One region of the Synechococcus sp. H55.9 genome, then DNA from elsewhere that is predicted to be linked to it. Evidence: predicted binding sites of a transcription regulator. Region 1 holds the regulator's gene; the other holds the start of a gene.
What was found. Region 1 encodes HrcA, which represses chaperone genes, less so after heat shock. Its sites were predicted from a motif close to TTAGCACTCNNNNNNNNNGAGTGCTAA; they were not measured.

Region 1 (10,087 bases):
GCAGAAGATCCGGGCCGTCACCGGATCGTTCCCGGCCCCCGGCAGAGGCTAATGGGATGGGGTTGAGGCTCTGGGGCGGGGCAATGCCGGTAGTGCCGCTGTCGCTCTTGCAGTTACGGATCGGGGACAATAATGGTTTAATGGTGGCTTAACAGTCGCAACTTCCTGGCCCAGGCCGGAACACTCTCGGCAGGGCCGCTTGTCTCGAGTTGGGGATCCCTTTTGCCATGCTCAAAACCACTCGTCGCCTGGCTCTGCTGGCCCTCTCGGGGCTGGCCGCCCTTGTTCTTGCCCCTCAAGCGGGCCTTGCCAAACCGATTGTGGTCGGCTCTAAGGACTTCACCGAGCAGTTTATCTTGGGGGAAATGTACGCCTTGGCTCTGGAGGCGGCGGGGTTGGCGGTGGAGCGCAAGCTCAACCTGGGGGGAACGCCGGTGGCCCATGCCGGCCTGCTGAGCGGCGAGATCGATCTCTACCCGGAGTACACTGGCACCGGCCTGCTGACGGTGCTCAAGCTGCCCAGCAGCAGTGACCCGGCCCAGGTATACGCGACGGTGGCCCGCGAGTACGAGCGCCAGTTCCAACTGGTTTGGCTGGATCCGGCCCCCATGAACAACACCCAGGCCCTGGCCATGACCCGCGCCAGAGCGGCGGAGCTGGGCATCACTACCCTCTCAGACATGGTGGCCAGAGCAGGCGAGCTGGTGATGATCGGGCCGCCGGAGTTTCAAGCCCGCGAAGACGGCCTGCCGGGACTGCGAGCAGTCTACGGCAACTTTCGCCTCAAAGCCTACAAGGCGGTGGATCCCGGCCTGCGCTACCAGGGCTTGGTCAATGGGGAGGCGGATGTGGCGGTGGCCTTTGGCACTGACGGGGAAATTGCCGCCTTTGACCTGGTGGTGCTCAAGGACGACAAGCAGCTTTTCCCCCCTTACCAGGTGGCGCCGGTGGTGCGCAAAGATACCCTGGAGGCCAACCCCGGCATCGCCACTGCTTTGAACGCCCTTGCTCCGTTGCTGACGGACGAGGTGATGCAGCGGCTGAACTACGAGGTGAGCGGCAAGCGCAAGGAGCCGGCAGAGGTGGCGAGATCCTTCTTGGTGGAGGCCGGTATTTTGAAGGAATAGCCGTTGCCCGAGGCCCCGGCGTGAGCACCCTTGAATTCGAGCGGGTATCGCTGCGCTTCCCCCACAGTTCCCGTCCGGCTGTGGAGGAGTGCAGTTTTTCTGTGGCCTCAGGCCAGTTGGTGGTCATCCTCGGCCCTTCCGGCTGCGGCAAAACCACCCTTCTGAAGATGGTGAACCGGCTGCTGGAGCCCACCCAAGGACAGATTCGCCTGGATGGGCAGGATATCCGCCACTTTCCGGTGACGGCGCTGCGCCAGCGCATCGGCTATGTCATCCAGCAGGTGGGGTTGTTTCCCCACATGACGGTGGCCCAGAATGTGGCGGTGGTGCCGCGACTTTTGGGCTGGCCAAGGGAGCGCATCCGCGAGCGAGTGGACGAGCTGCTCAGCTTGGTCAACTTGCCCCCCCAAGAATACCGACGTCGCTACCCGGCTCAACTCTCAGGCGGCCAACAGCAGCGGGTGGGGCTGGCGCGGGCGCTGGCCGGGGATCCGGATCTGCTGCTGATGGACGAACCCTTTGGGGCCCTCGACGCCATCACCCGTAGCAAGCTACAAGATGAGATCCTGCGCCTGCAGCGGCGACTGAGAAAGACCATCCTCTTCGTCTCCCACGACGTGGAAGAGGCGCTGCGCCTGGCAGATCGCATCTTGGTGATGCAGCAGGGGCGAGTGGTGCAGTTCGATACTCCCTTTCGACTGCTCACCCAGCCGGCCACCCCCTTTGTCAGAGAGCTATTGGGGGCAGACGACATGGTGCGGCAACTGAGCGTGCTGCGGGTGGAAACGGCGATGGAGCGGATCCCGCACAACCACCAGATCCAGGAGGGGGCGGTGGTAAAGCCCCACGAAACCCTACGGCGGGCCTTGTCGCTGCTGCTGCGCACGGGGGCGGCGGCTCTCACGGTGTGGGAAGACGGGCGGGCTATCGGCATCGTTACCCTGGATCACATCCGCCATCTGGCCATGCTGGAGGGGGGATCCGCATGAGCTACCTTCTCCGCCATCCCGGCTTGGTGTGGCAGCTTACCCAAGAGCACCTAGCAATGGTGGCGACGGCCTTGGGGATTGCGCTGGTGCTGGCGCTGCCGTTGGCTTTGCTGGTTCACCACGTGCGCTCGCTAGCCCTACCGCTGATGGGGATCCTCAGCATCCTGTACACGGTGCCCAGCCTGGCTCTAATCATTTTGTTGATCCCTTGGTTCGGGCTCAATGCCCGCTCGGTGGTGGTGGCGATGGTGCTCTACTCGCAGGTGATCTTGGTGCGCCACCTGTACGTGGGTTTGCAATCAGTGGAGCCGGCTCTTCTGGAGGCAGCCAAGGGTCTGGGGATGAACCTCTGGCAGCGGTGGTGGCAGGTGCAGCTACCCCTGATGCTGCCGGTTGCCCTGGCCGGCTTGCGGCTGGCGGCAATTGTGGCCATTGCCATTGCCACGGTGGGGGCCAAGTTTGGGGCAGGGGGGCTGGGCACCCTGCTTTTTGAGGGCATTGCCCAGGCCGGTCGCTACGACAAAATCTGGGCTGGATCTCTAGCGGTGGGATCCCTGGCCTTGCTGGTGAACACGGCTCTGCTGGGGCTGGAGTGGGCGGCTCGCCGCGGCTGAGGGGATAGGCTTTCATCAGGTCTATCTTCGTTTCTGTGGGACGACGCTGGGTGTAGCATGGCTGAGCAACCAAGGACTCCGTCTCCCTGGCGCGAGCGGGTGAGGGATTGGCCATCCCGCAGCGATGTGGAGCTGATGGAAGCGCTCACAGCAGGGCATTCTGTTGCCCTGGCTGTACTCTACGATCGCTATGCCGGCTTGATCTGTGGGCTGGCCCTTAAGATCCTGGGCCATGCGGCCGAGGCGGAAGATCTGACTCAGGCGGTGTTTGTCGAACTGTGGCACAAGCCCGACTATGATCCGCGGCAGGGATCCGTGAGCAGTTTTTTGTGTGCGTTGACCCGTTCGCGAGCCATTGAGCGTCTGCGCTCCCAGGATAGCCATCAACGTTTTTTGAAACACTGGCAACCCCTGCTCGCCGCCGATGGCAGTGCTCCGATCCCTTTTGAGCAGCTCTCCCTCGAGGAGCGACGGCAAGCGGTGCAGGAGGCCCTCAGCCAACTGCCGGAAAGCCAACGGCAGGTTCTCGAGCTGCTCTACTACCAGGGGTTGAGCCAGGCGGACATTGCCCAACACTGGGGGATCCCGCTGGAGGCGGTTAAAGCCCGCACTCGCCAGGCCCTCTGCAAGTTGCGGGAATCGCTCTCCTTGGAGTTAAGTTCTGGGTCTGAAGCCGCCTCGCCCCCTTCATCAGAAGCACAGGAAGAACTGGCCGGCTATCTGCTGGGGGACTTGTCTCCTGAACAGGCAAGCGCCCTGGAGGCACGCCTAACCCAAGACCCGCGGTTGCTGGCAGAGTTGCAGGCCCTGCAAGAAACCCTGCATCTGCTGCCCTATGGGTTGCCAGGGGTGATTCCGCCGGCCAGCTTGCGGGGCAAGGTGATGGCAGAGGCGGGCATTGAGGAGGCGCTGACCCCTCTTCAGCCGGCACTGTCCTCTCTGGGGTTCGGTCGCCTCACGGCTGAGTGGCGCTGGGTAGGGGGCTTGGCGGCAGGGGCCTTGGCTTTGCTGGTTTTCGACAACTGGCGACTGCGGCAGGCGCTGCAACTGGCCCGGCTAGAATCGGTGCAGACATTGTCCCATCTCTTGCAACAGCCGGGATCCCGTCTGGTGAACTTGCAGGGAGAGGTGGGGTCGGCCAACCTGCTGTTGCGCCCAGGAGAGTGGCAGGAGGTGGTCTTGGCGGCAAGGGATCTGCCCCAACCGGCCCCTGGAGAGCGTTACCACCTCTGGCTCAAGCTGGACGACGGCGAGATCCTCCACTGCGGCACCTTTCAGGTGGATGCCCAGGGATCCGCGCTTGTGGCCTTGCGCCCGCCACACCCGCTGCCAGAGGGCGCCCGCCCCCAAGAGGTGCTGGTTACGGCCCAAGCCGCTGCCGTCCCTCGCCAACCCCAGGGTGAGGTTCTCTTGAAAGCCAAGGTGTCTTGGGAAAAGTGAAAGGGAAGATGCGGGGATTGGCTTTGTCGGTGGGGTTGGCCCTGCTGGCTCTGTGGTGGACGGATCCCACCCCAACCACCCTGAGCCGATACACCACTTCCTTGCAGGAGCGCACTCCCTCGCAGCTCCACAACATTCGCCAGGCTGCCCAAAGCCTGGATGGGGTTTACATTCAGCCAAGGGCAGTTTTTTCTTTCAACCAGGTGGTAGGGCCGCGCACCCTCGAGCGGGGCTATCTGCCTGCGCCGGTATTCATGGTGGCCGAAACCCTGGATTCGGTTGGGGGCGGGATCTGTCAAGTCTCCTCCAGCCTATACAACGCTGCTCTGCTGGCGGGGCTGGAAGTGGTGGAAAGGCACCCCCATTACCGCCCCGTGGAGTCGGTGCCCCCCGGCCTGGATGCCACCGTTTGGTACGGCTTGGCCGACCTCAAGCTGCGCAACCCCTTCCCTTGGCCGGTGCGCCTGCGCCTTCAGATCCGCGGCCAAAATCTCATCGTGTCGGTGCTGGGACGGGGATCCCGCCACGCCCTCCAGATCTCCCCCATCCGCGTGGAGCAGCAGCGGCTGGATCCCCAGCATTTGCAGGTGAGCGTCTATCGCGGCAACAAGCTCCTCTCCCAGGATCGCTATGTCCTGGATCCCTAGAAAGACCGTCTTAGCCCACCCCTCAGGAGCCCATCCCAGGCCACCTCAACAGCAGCACCGGGATCCTTGTAAAGCTTTATACCCAAAATTCAGCGACAGGGTCGGCGACAACCCTCAAACCCTGATTCTTCCGTTGATCCGGTCGATCCCTTGCTGGGCAAGGGTTTCAGGCCCCTCGGCGACAAAAAGTGAGGGGAAATTGCAGCCCAAAACGAGACCCTGTCGATCTGGGCCCCTGGATTGGGTAAGGGCTATAGTCGGGGAGAGTTGCTTCCTTTCGGGGAAGTGGAATTAATGGAAACAAAACAAATGTGATCCTCTTTCACTTCTAGCCAGCTCCCACCTGGATAGTCGGGGCTGCGGCTGCCGCGGCCTGCTTTTAAGAGCTGGATCCCGGCTTCCACCTGATCAAAGGTGGGGTGGTGGGGCAGCACCAGGGACAAAAATCGGAACATCACCTGTCGCTGCAGGGCTAAGGGGGCGGCCCGCAAGGGATCCCGTCGCAGCCCTGGCAAAGTGGGCTCATACACCTGCGCCCAGAGCTGATCTGCCTGGGCTACCACCAGCTCGTGTTCTGCTTGTAGCAGCGTGGCAGCTCGGTTCAGAGCCACTTCCAGTTGGGGGTTAAAGTGTTGCTTCAGGTAGGGCATCACCTCTAGGCGGAGGCGGTTGCGGCCATGGGCCAGATCTTGGTTGCTGCGATCCGGCCAGACCGGCAACTGGTGCTGCCGGCAAAATTGCTCGGTTTCCCAACGAAAAAGGCCCAGCAGGGGGCGCACCAACCGGGCAGAGGTGGGATCCCGCTCGTCCAGGCGGCGCTGCCAATCTAGGCTGCTCAGCCCGGCGGCTCCTGTCCCCCGCAGCAAATTCCACAACAACGTCTCTGCGCGATCGCTGGCCGTATGCCCCATCACCACGGCGCTGCACTCCCAAATGCGGGCCCATTTGTCCAACTGTTGGTAGCGCCAAGCCCTGGCCCCTGCCTCATCTCGGCGGATGGGATCCGCAGTTGCAACGGCATGGATTAGCCCCTGCTGCTGCAGCCATCGCTGCAAAAAGCGGGCACACTCCGTTTCGTCCGCCGACCAACGGTGATCACAATGCAGGACAAACAGCTTCCAGTCCCAGCGAGGCTGCAGATCCCGCAGGATCTGGAGCAGGCAAAAGGAATCTTGACCGCCGGAAAAAGCCACCAGCAAGCGCTCGCCGGGGTGAAGAAGCTGCCGCTGCCGGATGGCGTGTTGTACCCGCAGGTGAAAAGAAGAGAGCCTGGTCACAGCTTGCTATTGCTCGGGTGCAGCCCAGACCCTGCCCCCCTAAGCAAGAGCCCGAGTCAGGTGAGAGGCCACCGCCTGCACAGCCGCAATGCTGCGCTCGTAGGCCATTCGGGTCGGCCCCAGCAAGGTGACAGTACCCAGAGGAGCCGAGCGGCGGTGGTAAGTGGCAGCGATAACCGTACAGTGGTGCAAAGACTCCAGCGGGTTCTCGCTGCCGATGTAGATGATCACCGGGATATTGCGGTCGGGCTGTCCTGAATCGTTCCCCCTTGAGCCCCCATCGGTCAAATGGAGCCCAATCATTCCCTGGAGTTGCTCCGCCCCTTCCTCGATCAACTGCATCACCGCCTGCACCTGCCGGGCTTGGGAAAACTCCGGTTGACGCATCAGCTCTGTCATGCCGGCACTGAACACCTGCCCGAGAGATGGCCGCAGATAGCGTTGTACCACCGAGCGCAGCAGTTGCTGCAGCCAATGGCTGTAGGCGCGAAACTCTTCATCCAGCTTCAGCCAGCTCAAATCCTGCAACTCGGCAAAAGTCTTGCCCCGCAGCTTCAGGGTGAGGAAGTTGCTGAGCAATCGCAATTCATCTTCCAGATCCTCTTGGCAGTCGCTGGGCCACTCGGGTGGGCTGACCAAGGCCGAATGGGTTTGATAAGAATCGGTAACCACCAACACCATCACCCGCCCTGGCGCCACCGACACCAACTGCACGTGGTGAATGGCCACCACCGGCCCCTGGGGTGGGGTGATCAGAGCAATGCAGCCGCTCAGATGGGCCAAAAGCTGGGCCACCCTCTGGAGAAGACTGTCCAGGTCGTCGCCCAGCTCGCGGCCAAGCTGATCCAGCAACTGCTGCAGAGCAGGATGGGGATCCGGCTGAGGAGCATCGCAGGGGATCCCATCCATGTTGGCAGAGGTCAACAGATCGTTTACATAGACCCGATAGCCAAAGTCGGAAGGAACCCGCCCGGCGGAGGTGTGGGGCTGAAACAGTAACCCAACCTGCTCAAGGGTGGCCAAGTCGTTACGAATGGTGGCCGTGCTCACCCCAAAGTTATAGGACTGAGCCAAGGTTTTGGAACCGACAGGTTCAGCCGTCGCAATGTAGCTGCGCACCGTCGCCCAGAGAATCTTGCGCTGTCTGGGAGTCAGTTCGAGTTTCATAGCTCATCAAAAGAACCTAGTCAATCCATATCAAAGGAAACTGCTAAACAAAGCCGGTAAATTGCTCCAAGATAAATCAACTCAGGGCCGAGATACAAATCTAAACAAACCTTGACGACTACTACACCTATTTATCTATTGTTACTCTTTCAGGAGAGGCTGCCCAGGAAGGAAGATGCAACATCGGGTACCGAGACCGTCAGTGCTGGAGAAGGGCGGGTGGTTCCTCATACAACTTGGGAGCCTCTTGTTGGCCCAGAGGTGGTACAAGTTAAATCAACTCTAGGCTAACGTGGCGCCCTGCCGTCTCTTCTGTATCGTTTTGTATCTTTGAGGTGACCTCATGTACCTGTCTCCCCAGGAGAAAGACAAGTTGTTGATCTACCTGGCGGCCCAGTTGGCTCGGGATCGGCGGCAGCGAGGCCTCAAACTCAACTACCCCGAGGCGGTGGCCTACCTGAGCGCAGCCGTTTTGGAGGGGGCACGGGAAGGGAAAACGGTTGCCCAGTTGATGAGCGAGGGGCTGACCTGGCTGAGCCGAGAGGACGTGATGCCTGGGATCCCGGAGATGATCCCGGAAATTCAAGTGGAGGCCACCTTCCCCGACGGAACCAAGCTGGTGACCCTGCACCACCCCATTCGCTAGCTGCTTTCTAAGGATCCCCCAACGACTCACAGACTTCAGGAGGTTGCCACCATGGCTCGCCAACCCAAAACCCCGCCTGCTGCGGACCCTGCACCGGTTCTGATCCCGGGGGAGCTGCTGCTGGCAGAGGATCCCATCCAAGCCAATGTCGGACGGGCCAGCGTGACCCTGGAGGTGACCAACCGAGGGGATCGGCCCATTCAGGTGGGATCCCATTTTCACTTTTTCGAGGTGAACCGGGCTCTGGTGTTCGATCGCGCCGCCAGCTTTGGCATGCGCCTCAACATTCCTTCCGGCCAAGCGGTGCGCTTTGAGCCGGGGCAAACCCATCGGGTGACGCTGGTGGCTTTGGGAGGCAAGGGGCTGGTGCACGGCTTCAATCGGCTCACAGAAGGTACGGTAAGCTCTGCTGCCCAAAAGCGGCTGGCTCTGGCGCGGTTGCAGGCGTGGCTGGGCTAGGCCTGGACATAACGCCCCCCGAAGTATGCAGCTTTGGGCATCTGGGCTGAGGCTTGGCCATATCCCCACCTCGCCTCAGATCCAGGAGAGTAGGGCTATCCAATTCTTCCGTTTCTAGGAGCCGGCCAATGTCGGAGCGCGAGACCGTCTGGTGGATGTGGGTGCAAGGCTTGGGGCTCAATCTTTCGGGGTTGGCGCTGCTGGCTGCAGCAGGCGCTGCCTTTGGCCCTCTCAGTTGGACAAGTATGACGGTGGCGGTGATGTTGAAGCTCATCGGGGATAGCCAACTGCTGCGGGGCTACTGGCTTTGGCAAAGCCGGCGGCAACAGGTGGGATCCCAGCCCGTCGGCTCGGCAGCAGCGCTCCAAAGTCAAGTTTGAACGGTTACCAAACAGCCTGGTCGTGGATCTTCAGCTCCCCTCTCCCCCTGAGGGAGAGGGGGCGGGGAGCGCTTGGGCCAGCGGCAAAGTGTCTTAACCTTGTTGGAAACGACCGTAAGTGAGTTTGAAACAGCCCAACCCTCACCGCAAGTGGGCCACGGTCGCGCCGGTGCCGCCGTCTTGGGGATCCGCTGGGGCAAACCTCTGGACGCGGGGGTGATTTTGTAAGTAAGCTTGTACGCCGGCCCGCAAGCGCCCGGTGCCGTGGCCGTGGATGATCCAGACAGGGCCGGGGGGAGCTTGGGCAAAGTGCTGTTCCAGAATGGCCTCGGCATCGGCCACGGTTTTCCCCCGCAGATCGAGGGTGTTCTGGCTGGTGCGCAGGTTGAGGGGAGCGGTGGCTGCTGGGGCGGGAGGTGGGGCCTTGGGGCGTTGGCGCTGCTGGGCCTGCTGCTCGTCAATGGGATCCAACTGCTCCCGCGGCACCGTGAATTTGAGGATGCCGCTGCGCACCACATACACATCCCCTGTGACGGCGATCACCTCTCCCGTCTGCCCCAGGCCTCTCAGCCGCACCCGATCCCCCACCTCTGGCACAAACTCCCTATCCGCAGGCGGCGGCGAGGGAGAGTAGCGCTGCTGGATTTGCGCCAGCTCGGCCGTGATGCGCTGGGGATCCTCTCCCTGCTGCAATTTGCGGATGGCGGCGGCCACTTCCTGACGGGCGGCAGCCAACAGGGCTTGCAGACCTTGGTTTTGCTTGTGCTCCAGTTGGGCTTCCCGCTCGGCCATTTGGCGGCTGCGCTGCTGCATTTGCTGATATAAGCTCTCCAGCTCTCGATGCAGGGCTCCCACCTGGGCTGCCCGCGCTTCCAATTGGGCCCGCTGCGCTTCCAGCCCGGCAATCACCTGATCCACCTGGCTTTCTCCCTGCAGGTGCTGCTGGGCCCGTTGCAGGATCTCGGGATCCAGGTGCAGCCGTCGGGCGATGGCCAAGGCATTGGAGCGACCGGGGATCCCCCACAACAGGCGATAGGTGGGGGCCAGGGTGGTCTCGTCAAACTCCACCGAAGCATTTTCAAAGCCGGGATGTTGGTACTTCAGGGCCTTCAGCTCGCCGTAGTGGGTGGTGGCCAAGGTGAGCAACGCCTTTTCCGAGAGATACTCCAACAGCCCAGCCGCCAGGGCGGCGCCTTCTGTGGGATCCGTGCCCGCCCCCACCTCATCCAGCAGGACAAGGGCCGGCGCCGGGTCGGACTGCAGAACCCGCACCATGCGGCTGATGCGGTGGATGTGCCCCGAAAAGGTGGAGAGATTTTGTTGCAGGGATTGCTCGTCGCC
Region 2 (10,087 bases), on a different contig from region 1:
GCTCTGGGCGAGTTTGGGCATGGATGCCTGTCCAGTTCAGGCCAGTCGCTGGGGAGAAGAGCAGCAACTGCTGGCGCAGGCCTGGGCCTATGTGGATCGAGCCTATGTAGATCCGGGGTTTAACGGGCAAAACTGGTGGCAGGTGCGGCAACGGTTTCTCTCCCGGCCCCTGAAGGATCGGCAAGAGACCTACCGCGCTATTGAGGAGATGTTGGCGACGCTGGGGGATCCTTTTACCCGCTTTCTGGACAAAGAGCACTACCTTAGCTTGCAGACCTCTACAGCCGGGGAGCTGAGCGGTGTCGGTTTGCAGATCGCCATCGACGAGCAGGGCTCGGTGCGGGTAATTGCGCCTATGGAAGGCACTCCTGCCGAGCAGGCCGGGATTCAACCTCAGGACGAGATTTTGGCCGTGGATGGGGTGCCGGTGGCAGGGCTGAGCTTAGACGAAGTGGCCGAACGGCTGCGGGGGCGCAGCGGCACGCCGGTTACTCTGAAGCTGAAGCGGCAGGATCGCGTTTGGGAGGTGGAGCTGGTGCGCCAGTCGATCACCATCAACCCCGTGCGCACCCGTTTTTTTGAGCTGCCTCAGGGAACGGTGGCCTACATTCGCCTCAGCCAGTTCAACGGCAATGCTGCCGCTCAGGTTCGTCAAGCCATTCGGGCCGCTGAAGCTCAGGGGGTGCGGGGCTACATTCTCGACTTGCGCAACAACCCAGGGGGACTCTTACAGGCGGCCATCGAGATCGCCCGCTTCTGGATCCCCAAGGGCGACATCGTGCTGGTGACGGATCGCCACGGCATTCAAGACAGCATTCCCGCCACCGGCGAGGTGCTCACAGAGGCGCCGCTGGTGGTCTTGGTGAACCAGGGCAGCGCCAGTGCCAGTGAAGTGTTGGCCGGGGCACTTCAGGACAGTGGGCGAGCCCGACTGGTGGGAACGCGCACCTTTGGCAAGGGGCTGATCCAATCCCTGCTGGAGCTGGCAGATGGCTCTGGGCTGGCGGTGACGACGGCCAAGTACCTCACCCCCAGCGGCCATAACATCCATCACCAGGGGATCCAGCCGGATGTGGTGGTGGGGGAGGGATCCGTTCCCCTAACGGCAGAAACCCTGGCCGGGCCGGAGGACATCCAGCTTCAGCGAGCCCTGGAGCTGTTGGGGCAGCCCCAGGGGATCCCGGTGGCACAAGGCCGCTAGGAGGGGATTGCGTTCCAGGTCTCCACCCCGTGGAGATCTCAATCTTTGGCATTCGGGATGGGGACTCCTGTTTGTTTTCGATTCGTTTTAGGATCGGGAGCAGAGTTGCCTGGGCCACTTCTCGGCTCCGGCGTCGATCTCTGACTTTGTCCGCTCCCGCCTGCATGAACGCCATCCAACAATTCCACCACTTTTTCAACTGCTGCATCGGGGCTTGGCGCACCGAGCGCACCTACCATTACCTAGACCGTGGCGAGGTGGAGCGCTCCCGCACCGAGTTCACCATTCGCACCCTCACCCCTGAGCTGAAGCACAAGGTGCTGGCCGACAACAACTACCCCAACCACAACGTGGATGGTTTTTTGGGCTTTCACTTGGCTTTTGAGACGGTTTCCGAAACGGGGGAGGAGGCCGGGCAAGAGCTGAACATGCTGTTTGTCCCTCGGCAAGAAACCTCCCTGGGTCTGGAGGGAGACTATCTGCGGGATCGGGCCTATGAGGAAGATCGCCCGATGGTGGCAGTTTTCCGGTTCGATCCTGGATCCCTGCAACTGGTGATGACCACCACCTACACGCGCGTGGTTGCCGTAGATACCATCACCCTACTCAATCCTCGTCTGCGCCTGCGGCAGATCCTCACCTACCGACGCCCCCCTCAAGGTCAGCCTTTGCAGGAGCTGTTGCTGGTGGGGTTTGGAGTAGAACAGAAGCTGACCTAGCCTGCGGAGCCCGAAGATGGCCCTTCCCGAAAACCTGGGATTGACCCAGCACCTGGCCCTGATCCAGTCGAAGTTCGAGCGAGGAGACTATCGGCAGGCGCTGGAACAGATAAAGCAGGCCCAAAGCCGCTACCCACAGTCGGGCAAGCTACGGCTCTGGCAGGCCCTGGCCCAAGAAGCCCTTGGCGAAACGCAGGAGGCCATCCGGTTGGCCCAAACCCTGCTGCGCAACCCGGATCCAGAAGTTGCCCAGCAGGCTCGCTATGTTTTGGGCATCTGGCAAGCTCCCCGTCTGCGGCGTCCGGCGGAGTGGTTGAGCGAAATTCCCGATCTCAGCCGGCTCGAGGAAGCTGACACCCCGGCGTACCGCTTGGACTATGGGCAATCTCAGCGCAAGGGCTCTTCCCCCAAATCTGGCGATTCCCTTGATCCTCGCGAAGCCGCTCCCCCGTTGGATACAAAGCCGCTCACCTGGGCGTTAATCGGGATCCTCTCTGCCCTGCTGGCCGTGATGGCCTGGCTGCCCTAGATGGGGGTACATAAGACTCCCCCAAGCTTAGGTTGCGGCAGGTCGGCAAGCTGTGGAGAAAACAGCAGGGCACCTCATGGGGATCCCAGTTAAAAGCTGGCGGGAGGAACAACGACCCTCGCCGCCGCGGAGTTGAGGGGAGATACTGGAAATAGATCGATGCGGGAGCGGATCGGGGTCAAGGGTTCCGATAGGCTCCCCGGCGCGTCTCGGCGAAAAGCGGAGGTTAAGAGTGGCTACCCAAACATTGGTGATGGACGCAGTAGAACAGTTGGGCCTGCGGGTCACTCTGGGAGATATTGCCTCCAGCACGGGCCTATCTTTACACGAGGCCAAACAAGAGCTGCTGAATTTGGCCCAAAAGGCGGAGGGGCATCTGCAAGTTTCCCGGCAGGGGGAGATCGCCTACGTTTTCCCGCCTGATTTTCGCAGCATTCTCAAGCGCAAAGAGCAGCAGGATCGGCTTGCCGCCCTGCGTCGCAAGCTGTGGGGGGGCTTTCTCTATGGGCTGCGCATCTCCTTTGGCATCCTGCTGGTGGTGTCGATTGTTTTGATCGTTTTGGCCTTGATTGCTCTGCAGATGGCCAGTAGCCGCGAGGAGGACAATCGCAGCCGGTCGCGGGGGATAGGGTTTTACTACTTTCCCAACCTTTGGGTTGGCAACCCCTTCTGGGATCCCTATCCCTACTACTACAGGGACTATTCCGGTCGGGCGCGCCCCCGCCAGGAACAAGCAGAGATGAACTTTTTGGAGGCGGTGTACAGCTTCCTGTTTGGGGATGGGGATCCCAATGCCAACCTAGAGGAGGAGCGCTATGCCCTCATCGGCCAACTGATTCGCGCCAATGGAGGGGTGATCACAGCAGAGCAGGTGTTGCCCTATCTGGATGTGGAGCCGGGATCCCCGGCCCTGGAGTATGAAGACTACATGCTGCCGATTTTGCTCAAGTTCGACGGTCAGCCGGAGGTGAGCGACGACGGGGATATCGTCTACCGCTTCCCGGAGCTGCAGGTGGCCGCCTCAGAGCGCCAGCCCAAGGGGATCCCTGAAGTGTTGCAAGAGAAACCCTGGGTGTTTAGCCGGGCTACACCTGGTCAACTGACCCTGGCGGGGGGATTGGGGGTGCTCAATTTCTTTCTGGCCGCCATTCTCTACGGAGCGCGGGAAGAGGTGGCCGCCGCCGCCGGCAGCAACGCCTTTTTGGCGTTTATCTACCCGCTGATTGGATTCCTCTTCCTCTACGGCACGCTGTTTTTGGCCGTGCCTGCCGTTCGCTGGCTGGCCTTGCAAATTCGCAATCAAGGGGTGGAGCGGCGCAATCGCATCCGGCAGCTTTGGCGAGAGCAACTGAAGCGTCCCACAGAGGCGCTGCTGCGCAAACTCAACTTTGCCCGCCGCTTCCGCCGTCAGGAAGTTGTGTCCGAGTCCGACACCATTTACTCGACCGACCGAGATCTGATCGAGCAGCGGGACTACCGTCTGGACGAGCCGGCATTCCGCACGCTGCTGGAACTGGAATCAGAAGCTCAGGAGGATCGCCCCGAAACCGAACCAGTGCGCAAGCAGCGTCCCCTCTAGGACTTACAGCAACCACTCGGAGGCCCGCTCCCCCACCTTTTGCAAATCTAGAGGAATGGCCACCGCTTTGCCCATGCGAGGCCTCTGACGGGTGGCTTCGATTTCGCGGCGCACGGTTTCCCACACCCCCCAAGCCTGTAAATGGGCCATCACCTTCTCCAAGTGGGCCAGGTACTCGGCCTCGCTCAAGGGAAAAGAGGGCTGCTCCAGGTAGCGCCACATCACCAGCAACACCACCTTTTGCTGGATACGCCGCAACTGCACGTCGTAGGAGCAGCCCCACTTGTCTTGCAGCAAAGCTTGAAAGTCGGATCCCGTCATCGCACTGGCTTGAGACTGGCTTCAATGTTGCCGGGTAGGCTGAAGGCCTTGGGTTCACCGTTGCATTTCTTAACGATATTGGCCAAAGGGGTCGGTTAGGATGGTGTCGCTTGTCAACGAACGTTAAAACTTCTCAGGTCTGCATTTGCCATTATGACGGAAGCGGTTAGCAACTTTGAAGCCCCCCCCATGAGCCGGCGGGTTTTTCTGAATGCCCTGCTCAGTGGCTCGGTGGGAGTGGTGGTGGTGGGCGCCCTCTACCCGGTGGTGAAGTATTTTATTCCGCCCTCGTCCGGGGGAGGGGGTGAGGGCCTCATCGCTCAGGACGCCCTCGGCAAGCCCATCAGCGTCAGTGAACTGTTGGCCACCCATGCCGCCACGGATCGGGTGCTGGCCCAAGGCTTAAAGGGGGATCCCACCTATATCGTGATCGACAACGGGGCGGTGGCCAATTACGGCCTCAATGCTGTTTGCACCCACCTCGGCTGTGTGGTGCCCTGGAATGTGGGAGAAAACTTGTTTAAGTGCCCTTGCCACGGATCCCAGTACGCGGCCAACGGCAAGGTGATCCGGGGGCCGGCTCCCCGCTCGCTGGAGCTGGTGAGCGCCACAGTGGATGGCGACAACGTTCGCTTCAGCCCCTGGCAAGGCCCCGATTTCCGCGAGGCCTAGCTGAAGGAGCAAGGGATCCCGACAGCTCTACGGCGGCAATTGGGTTCAACTGTTAACTGAGGTTAACTGAATTCCCGGTCGTGCTAGCGGGATGGAGTCCTTTTAAAACGGTGAGTCAGGATCCCGATGGCGAGGTGAGCCGCTTGTGGTTAGGTCAGCTTCTGCCGAGCGAGGTGGGGCGAATGATCGAGATCGCTCTTCCCCAATTGTGTTCCAAAACTGTGATTGCAATCCATTCTGAGCTGGACTTATGAAGCGAATTTGCTTAGCCGTGTGTGCGCTGCTGCTGTTGCTGGGGATGGGATCCCGTCCGGCGGCAGCCTACCCTTATTACGCCCAGATGGCCTACGACAACCCCCGCGAGGCCACCGGAAAAATTGTCTGCGCCAACTGCCACCTGAACGCCATGCCCGCCCGTGCCGAAGTGCCGCAGGCGGTTACCCCTGGCCAGGTGTTCACCATCAAGGTCGGGATCCCTTATGACCTGAGCAAACAGCAGGTGCTGGGGGATGGCAGCAAAGGCGGGCTGAATGTGGGTGCTGTGGTGGTGTTGCCGGAGGGCTTCCGTTTGGCTACCGAAGAGGAGATGACCGAGGAACAGCGGCAGGAAACCGCCGAGACCTACATCACCCCCTACAGCGACGAGAAGCCCAACATCCTTCTGGTGGGCCCTTTGCCCGGCGAGCAACACCAGGAAATCGTCTTCCCGGTGGTAGCGCCTGACCCGAAAGAGGATCCCTCGGTGGCCTTCATGAAATATCGGGTCTATGTCGGCGCCAACCGCGGTCGTGGCCAGATCAACCCCGACGGCAGCCTCAGCAACAACAACGTCTTCCGCGCTCCCGCCACCGGTCGCCTGGCCAGCATTGCCACCGTCGAGTCGGATCTCAGCGACCTGCCAGCTGAGCTGGCCGCCCTGGTGCCGCCCGAATACGAGTTGCCGGGCACGCGGGTGCTCAGTTTCGAGACCGAAAACGGGATCCAAAACTTGGTAGTGCCGCCGGGGCCGGAGTTGGTGGTTAACGTGGGCGACAGCGTCCAAGAGGGGGATCCGGTCACCAACAACCCCAACGTGGGCGGCTTTGGCCAAGCAGAGCGGGATCTGGTGTTGCAAAGCCCGGATCGGGTGAAATGGCTGGTGGCCTTCCTGGCAGCGGTGGCCATCACCCAGCTCCTGCTGGTGCTCAAGAAAAAGCAAGTGGAACTCATTCAGGCGGCAGAACTTTTGGGCTAGCCCAACCGTTCCCATACTTTTTCCACCACCCCGGAACCAGCCGGGGTGCTTTTTTCTAGGGGATCCGCAGCTCTCCCACAATCACCAACACCGCTTGGCCGGCAATCTCCACACGAGGGCCGAGATCGCGGCACCACAGCTCGCCTCCCCGCGTCGAGAGCTGGCGGGCTTTGAGCTCAGCCCGGCCCAGGCGCCTCGACCAATAGGGCATCAAAAGACACTGGGCAGATCCCGTCACCGGATCCTCCACGATCCCCAACTGGGGGGCGAAAACGCGGCAGACGAAATCCGGCCCATCCTTCAGATCCTCCCCAGAGGCGGTGACGATCAAGCCGGAAACGGGGAGCGCCTGAACCTGGGCCCAATCCGGCTGCACCTGCTGCACCTGCTGGGCCGAAGCCAGCACCGCCATACCCATGCCTCCGCGGCACAGATCTACAGGTGGGATCCCCAAAGCCGCTGCCACCTGCTCTTGCGCTTCCGGCCAGGGCTGGGGAGCCTGGGCGGGAAAATCCATCGCCAGCCGCTCCCCCTGCCGCCGCACCGACAACCGGCCACTGCGGGTGGAAAAGGCCACCTCCTGAGCTTCCGGGTGCACCTCGGTCAAGAGCACATAGGCACCGGCCAAGGTGGCATGGCCACAGAGATCCACTTCCGTCGTCGGAGTAAACCAGCGCAGCCCATAGTGGGGAACAGCGCCCAGGGATCCCTGGGGCAGCAAAAAAGCCGTCTCCGACAAATTGTTCTCCGCCGCAATCGCTTGCATCAAAGCTGCCGGCAGCTCCTGGGGCAGCAAACACACCGCCGCCGGGTTGCCCCCAAAAGGCACCGCCGTAAAGGCATCTACTTGAAAAAACGGGATCCGCACCTGCTTGCTCCACCCCCCTCAGGCCATGATCCCACAACAGGCCCAGAAGTAGAGAGATCCGTACCCAACCGTACCTGCCCAAAAGCGGGATCCCGCCCACAGGGGCTATTGTCAGGCCAGAAAGTTGGCTGATAAACTAGCACTCGTAAGTCGAGAGTGCTAAAACCTCGATTTGCACAAGCTTAAGGTCTCGACTCATAAGTTAAACCCTTCAGCTTCGTGCTTTCGGATCACGGAGGAAAATTGTCATGGCTGCAGTAGCTCTGAACGTCTCTACCCTGAAGCCGCTGGGCGACCGCGTGCTGGTCAAAATTGCCCAGCAGGACGAGAAAACCGCAGGCGGCATCTTTTTGCCCGACACTGCCAAAGAAAAACCCCAAGTGGGGGAGGTGGCCGCTGTCGGCCCCGGCAAGCGCAATGACGAGGGCAAGTTGATCCCGATGGAACTGAAGGCCGGCGATAAAGTGCTCTACTCCAAGTACGCCGGCACAGAAGTGAAGCTGGGCAGCGATGAATATGTGCTGCTGGCCGAGCGGGACATTCTCGCCATTGTTCAGTAATTCATCAGTGCTTCGGTAGCAACTCAACTGCAATTCAGCAGTCGAGCCGTTGAGTCTTTGTTTCACCCTTACCGGCGTTTGTACGTCAGAGGTTAACTATGGCCAAATCGATCATTTTCAGCGAAGACGCTCGTCGCGCCCTTGAGCACGGCATGGATGTATTGGCAGAAGCAGTAGCCGTTACTCTTGGCCCCAAAGGGCGCAACGTTGTACTGGAGAAAAAATTTGGCGCGCCCCAAATCATCAACGATGGGGTAACCATCGCCAAAGAAATCGAGCTGGAAGACCACATTGAAAACACCGGCGTCTCCCTGATCCGTCAGGCGGCTTCCAAGACCAACGACACGGCTGGTGACGGCACCACCACCGCCACCGTCTTGGCCCATGCCATGGTTAAAGAAGGGCTGAAAAACGTAGCCGCCGGCGCCAACCCGATTGCCCTCAAGCGCGGCATTGACAAGGCGGTGAAGTTCCTGGTGGACAAGATCGCCGAACATGCCCGCCCAGTGGAAGACTCCAAAGCCATTGCCCAAGTAGCGTCCATTTCCGCCGGCAACGATGAGGAAGTGGGCCGCATGATTGCCGAGGCCATGGACAAAGTGGGCCGCGAAGGGGTGATCTCCCTGGAAGAAGGCAAGTCCATGACCACCGAGCTGGAAGTGACGGAGGGGATGCGCTTTGACAAAGGCTACATCTCTCCCTACTTCGTCACCGACACGGAGCGGATGGAGGCGGTTCTGGAAAACCCCTACATCCTGATTACCGATAAGAAAATCACCCTGGTGCAAGACCTGGTGCCGGTTCTGGAGCAAGTGGCCCGCGCCGGTCGTCCGCTGCTGATCATCGCCGAAGACATCGAGAAAGAAGCCCTGGCCACCCTGGTGGTAAACAAGCTGCGGGGCGTGCTGAGCGTGGTAGCGGTGAAAGCGCCTGGCTTTGGGGATCGCCGCAAGGCCATGCTGGAAGACATCGCCATCCTCACCGGCGGTGAGGTCATCAGCGAAGAACGCGGCCTGAAGCTGGAGAACGCCCGTCTCGACTCCTTCGGCTCGGCCCGTCGCGTCACGGTAACCAAAGACCACACCACCATCGTGGCGGAAGGCAACGAAGCGGCCGTCAAAGCCCGCTGCGAGCAAATCCGTCGCCAAATTGAAGAAACCGATTCCACCTACGACAAAGAAAAACTGCAGGAGCGCCTGGCCAAGCTCTCCGGCGGTGTGGCGGTGATCAAAGTGGGCGCGGCCACCGAAACCGAGATGAAGGATCGCAAGCTGCGCCTGGAGGACGCCATCAACGCCACCAAAGCGGCGGTGGAAGAAGGGATCGTCCCGGGCGGCGGCACTACCCTGGCGCACCTGATGCCGGTGGTCACCGAGTGGGCGCAGGCCAACCTGTCCGGCGATGAACTGGTGGGGGCCAACCTGGTTGCCCGTGCGCTGGGCGCTCCGCTGCGCCGCATTGCCGAGAATGCTGGTCAGAACGGCTCGATCGTGCTGGAGCGGGTGAAAGAGAAACCCTTCACGGTGGGTTACGATGCCCAGAACGACGCCTATGTGGACATGTTTGAAGCGGGTATCGTTGACCCGGCCAAAGTGACCCGTTCTGCTCTGCAAAACGCTGCCTCGATTGCCAGCATGGTGCTCACCACCGAAGCGATCGTGGTGGACAAGCCCGAGCCCAAAACCAACACGCCGGCCAGCAGCGGCAGCGGCATGGGTGACTACGACTACTAATCCTCTGGCGAGGGCAGGGTGAGGTTTCTCCACTCATCAGAAAACCTACTGCCTCGCCGGTTCGTAGTCCACTGCCCTGAATAGGATAGATCTTTCGGGATCCCCCTTAGCGGGATCCCTTCTTAGGTTTTGAGGTGGATGTTAGAGGACGGTTCCAAATTGGATAGAGGCCGTGCGAGGGCGCTACTGGCAGTCGAACAGCGAGGGAACCCTACTCCCCTCTCCCTCTGGGAGAGGGGCTGGGGGTGAGGGATCCTCCCTCAGGGAGAGGGGCTGGGGGTGAGGGAATCCTCGATCGAGCGTGTGGAAAAGGGGAAAGCGGTATGGCTCGGTTAATCTGTATTGGCCTAGACCTGGCCTGGTCAAACCGCAACCCCTCTGGGGTGGCGACGTTGCAGGTCGAAATGGGGGATGCCAAAGCCCAGAACCTGACGGGCCGCCTGCTGGACAGTCGCATCCTGCAGACCGACCCGGAAATTGTGGACTACATCCAAGCCCAAGCCGGAGGGGATCCCTGCCTGGTGGCGGTGGACGCCCCCTTGCGCGTCCCCAACCTCAGCGGCCAGCGGCGGGCCGAAGCCGAGCTGAACCGAGTATTTCGCGCCTACGCCGCCGGCGCCCACCCGGCCAACCGCCGGCTCTTAGAAAAAAACGGCCAAGTGCGAGGGGAA

Region 2: groES (co-chaperone GroES) is a predicted target of HrcA. The motif match lies at 7,260-7,286, and genes of this name have one in related genera.

The regions. Positions count from the first base shown of each region.
Region 1 is NZ_JANSJB010000043.1:3,118-13,204, forward strand. Features, by position in the region: gene NW857_RS07240 (HhoA/HhoB/HtrA family serine endopeptidase) at 1-52, shown strand, start outside; gene NW857_RS07245 (glycine betaine ABC transporter substrate-binding protein) at 228-1,127, shown strand; gene NW857_RS07250 (ABC transporter ATP-binding protein) at 1,148-2,116, shown strand; gene NW857_RS07255 (ABC transporter permease) at 2,113-2,730, shown strand; gene NW857_RS07260 (sigma-70 family RNA polymerase sigma factor) at 2,788-4,170, shown strand; gene NW857_RS07265 (VanW family protein) at 4,179-4,817, shown strand; gene tilS (tRNA lysidine(34) synthetase TilS) at 5,069-6,094, opposite strand; gene hrcA (heat-inducible transcriptional repressor HrcA) at 6,134-7,261, opposite strand; gene NW857_RS07280 (urease subunit gamma) at 7,605-7,907, shown strand; gene NW857_RS07285 (urease subunit beta) at 8,007-8,366, shown strand; gene NW857_RS07290 (hypothetical protein) at 8,495-8,746, shown strand; gene NW857_RS07295 (endonuclease MutS2) at 8,888-10,087, opposite strand, start outside.
Region 2 is NZ_JANSJB010000008.1:15,325-25,411, reverse strand. Features, by position in the region: gene NW857_RS02175 (S41 family peptidase) at 1-1,201, shown strand, start outside; gene NW857_RS02170 (phycobiliprotein lyase) at 1,348-1,920, shown strand; gene NW857_RS02165 (tetratricopeptide repeat protein) at 1,937-2,449, shown strand; gene NW857_RS02160 (hypothetical protein) at 2,682-4,028, shown strand; gene NW857_RS02155 (DUF3067 family protein) at 4,032-4,349, opposite strand; gene NW857_RS02150 (cytochrome b6-f complex iron-sulfur subunit) at 4,503-5,021, shown strand; gene NW857_RS02145 (apocytochrome f) at 5,272-6,255, shown strand; gene NW857_RS02140 (PhzF family phenazine biosynthesis protein) at 6,311-7,123, opposite strand; gene groES (co-chaperone GroES) at 7,372-7,683, shown strand; gene groL (chaperonin GroEL) at 7,782-9,416, shown strand; gene NW857_RS02125 (DUF429 domain-containing protein) at 9,740-10,087, shown strand, end outside.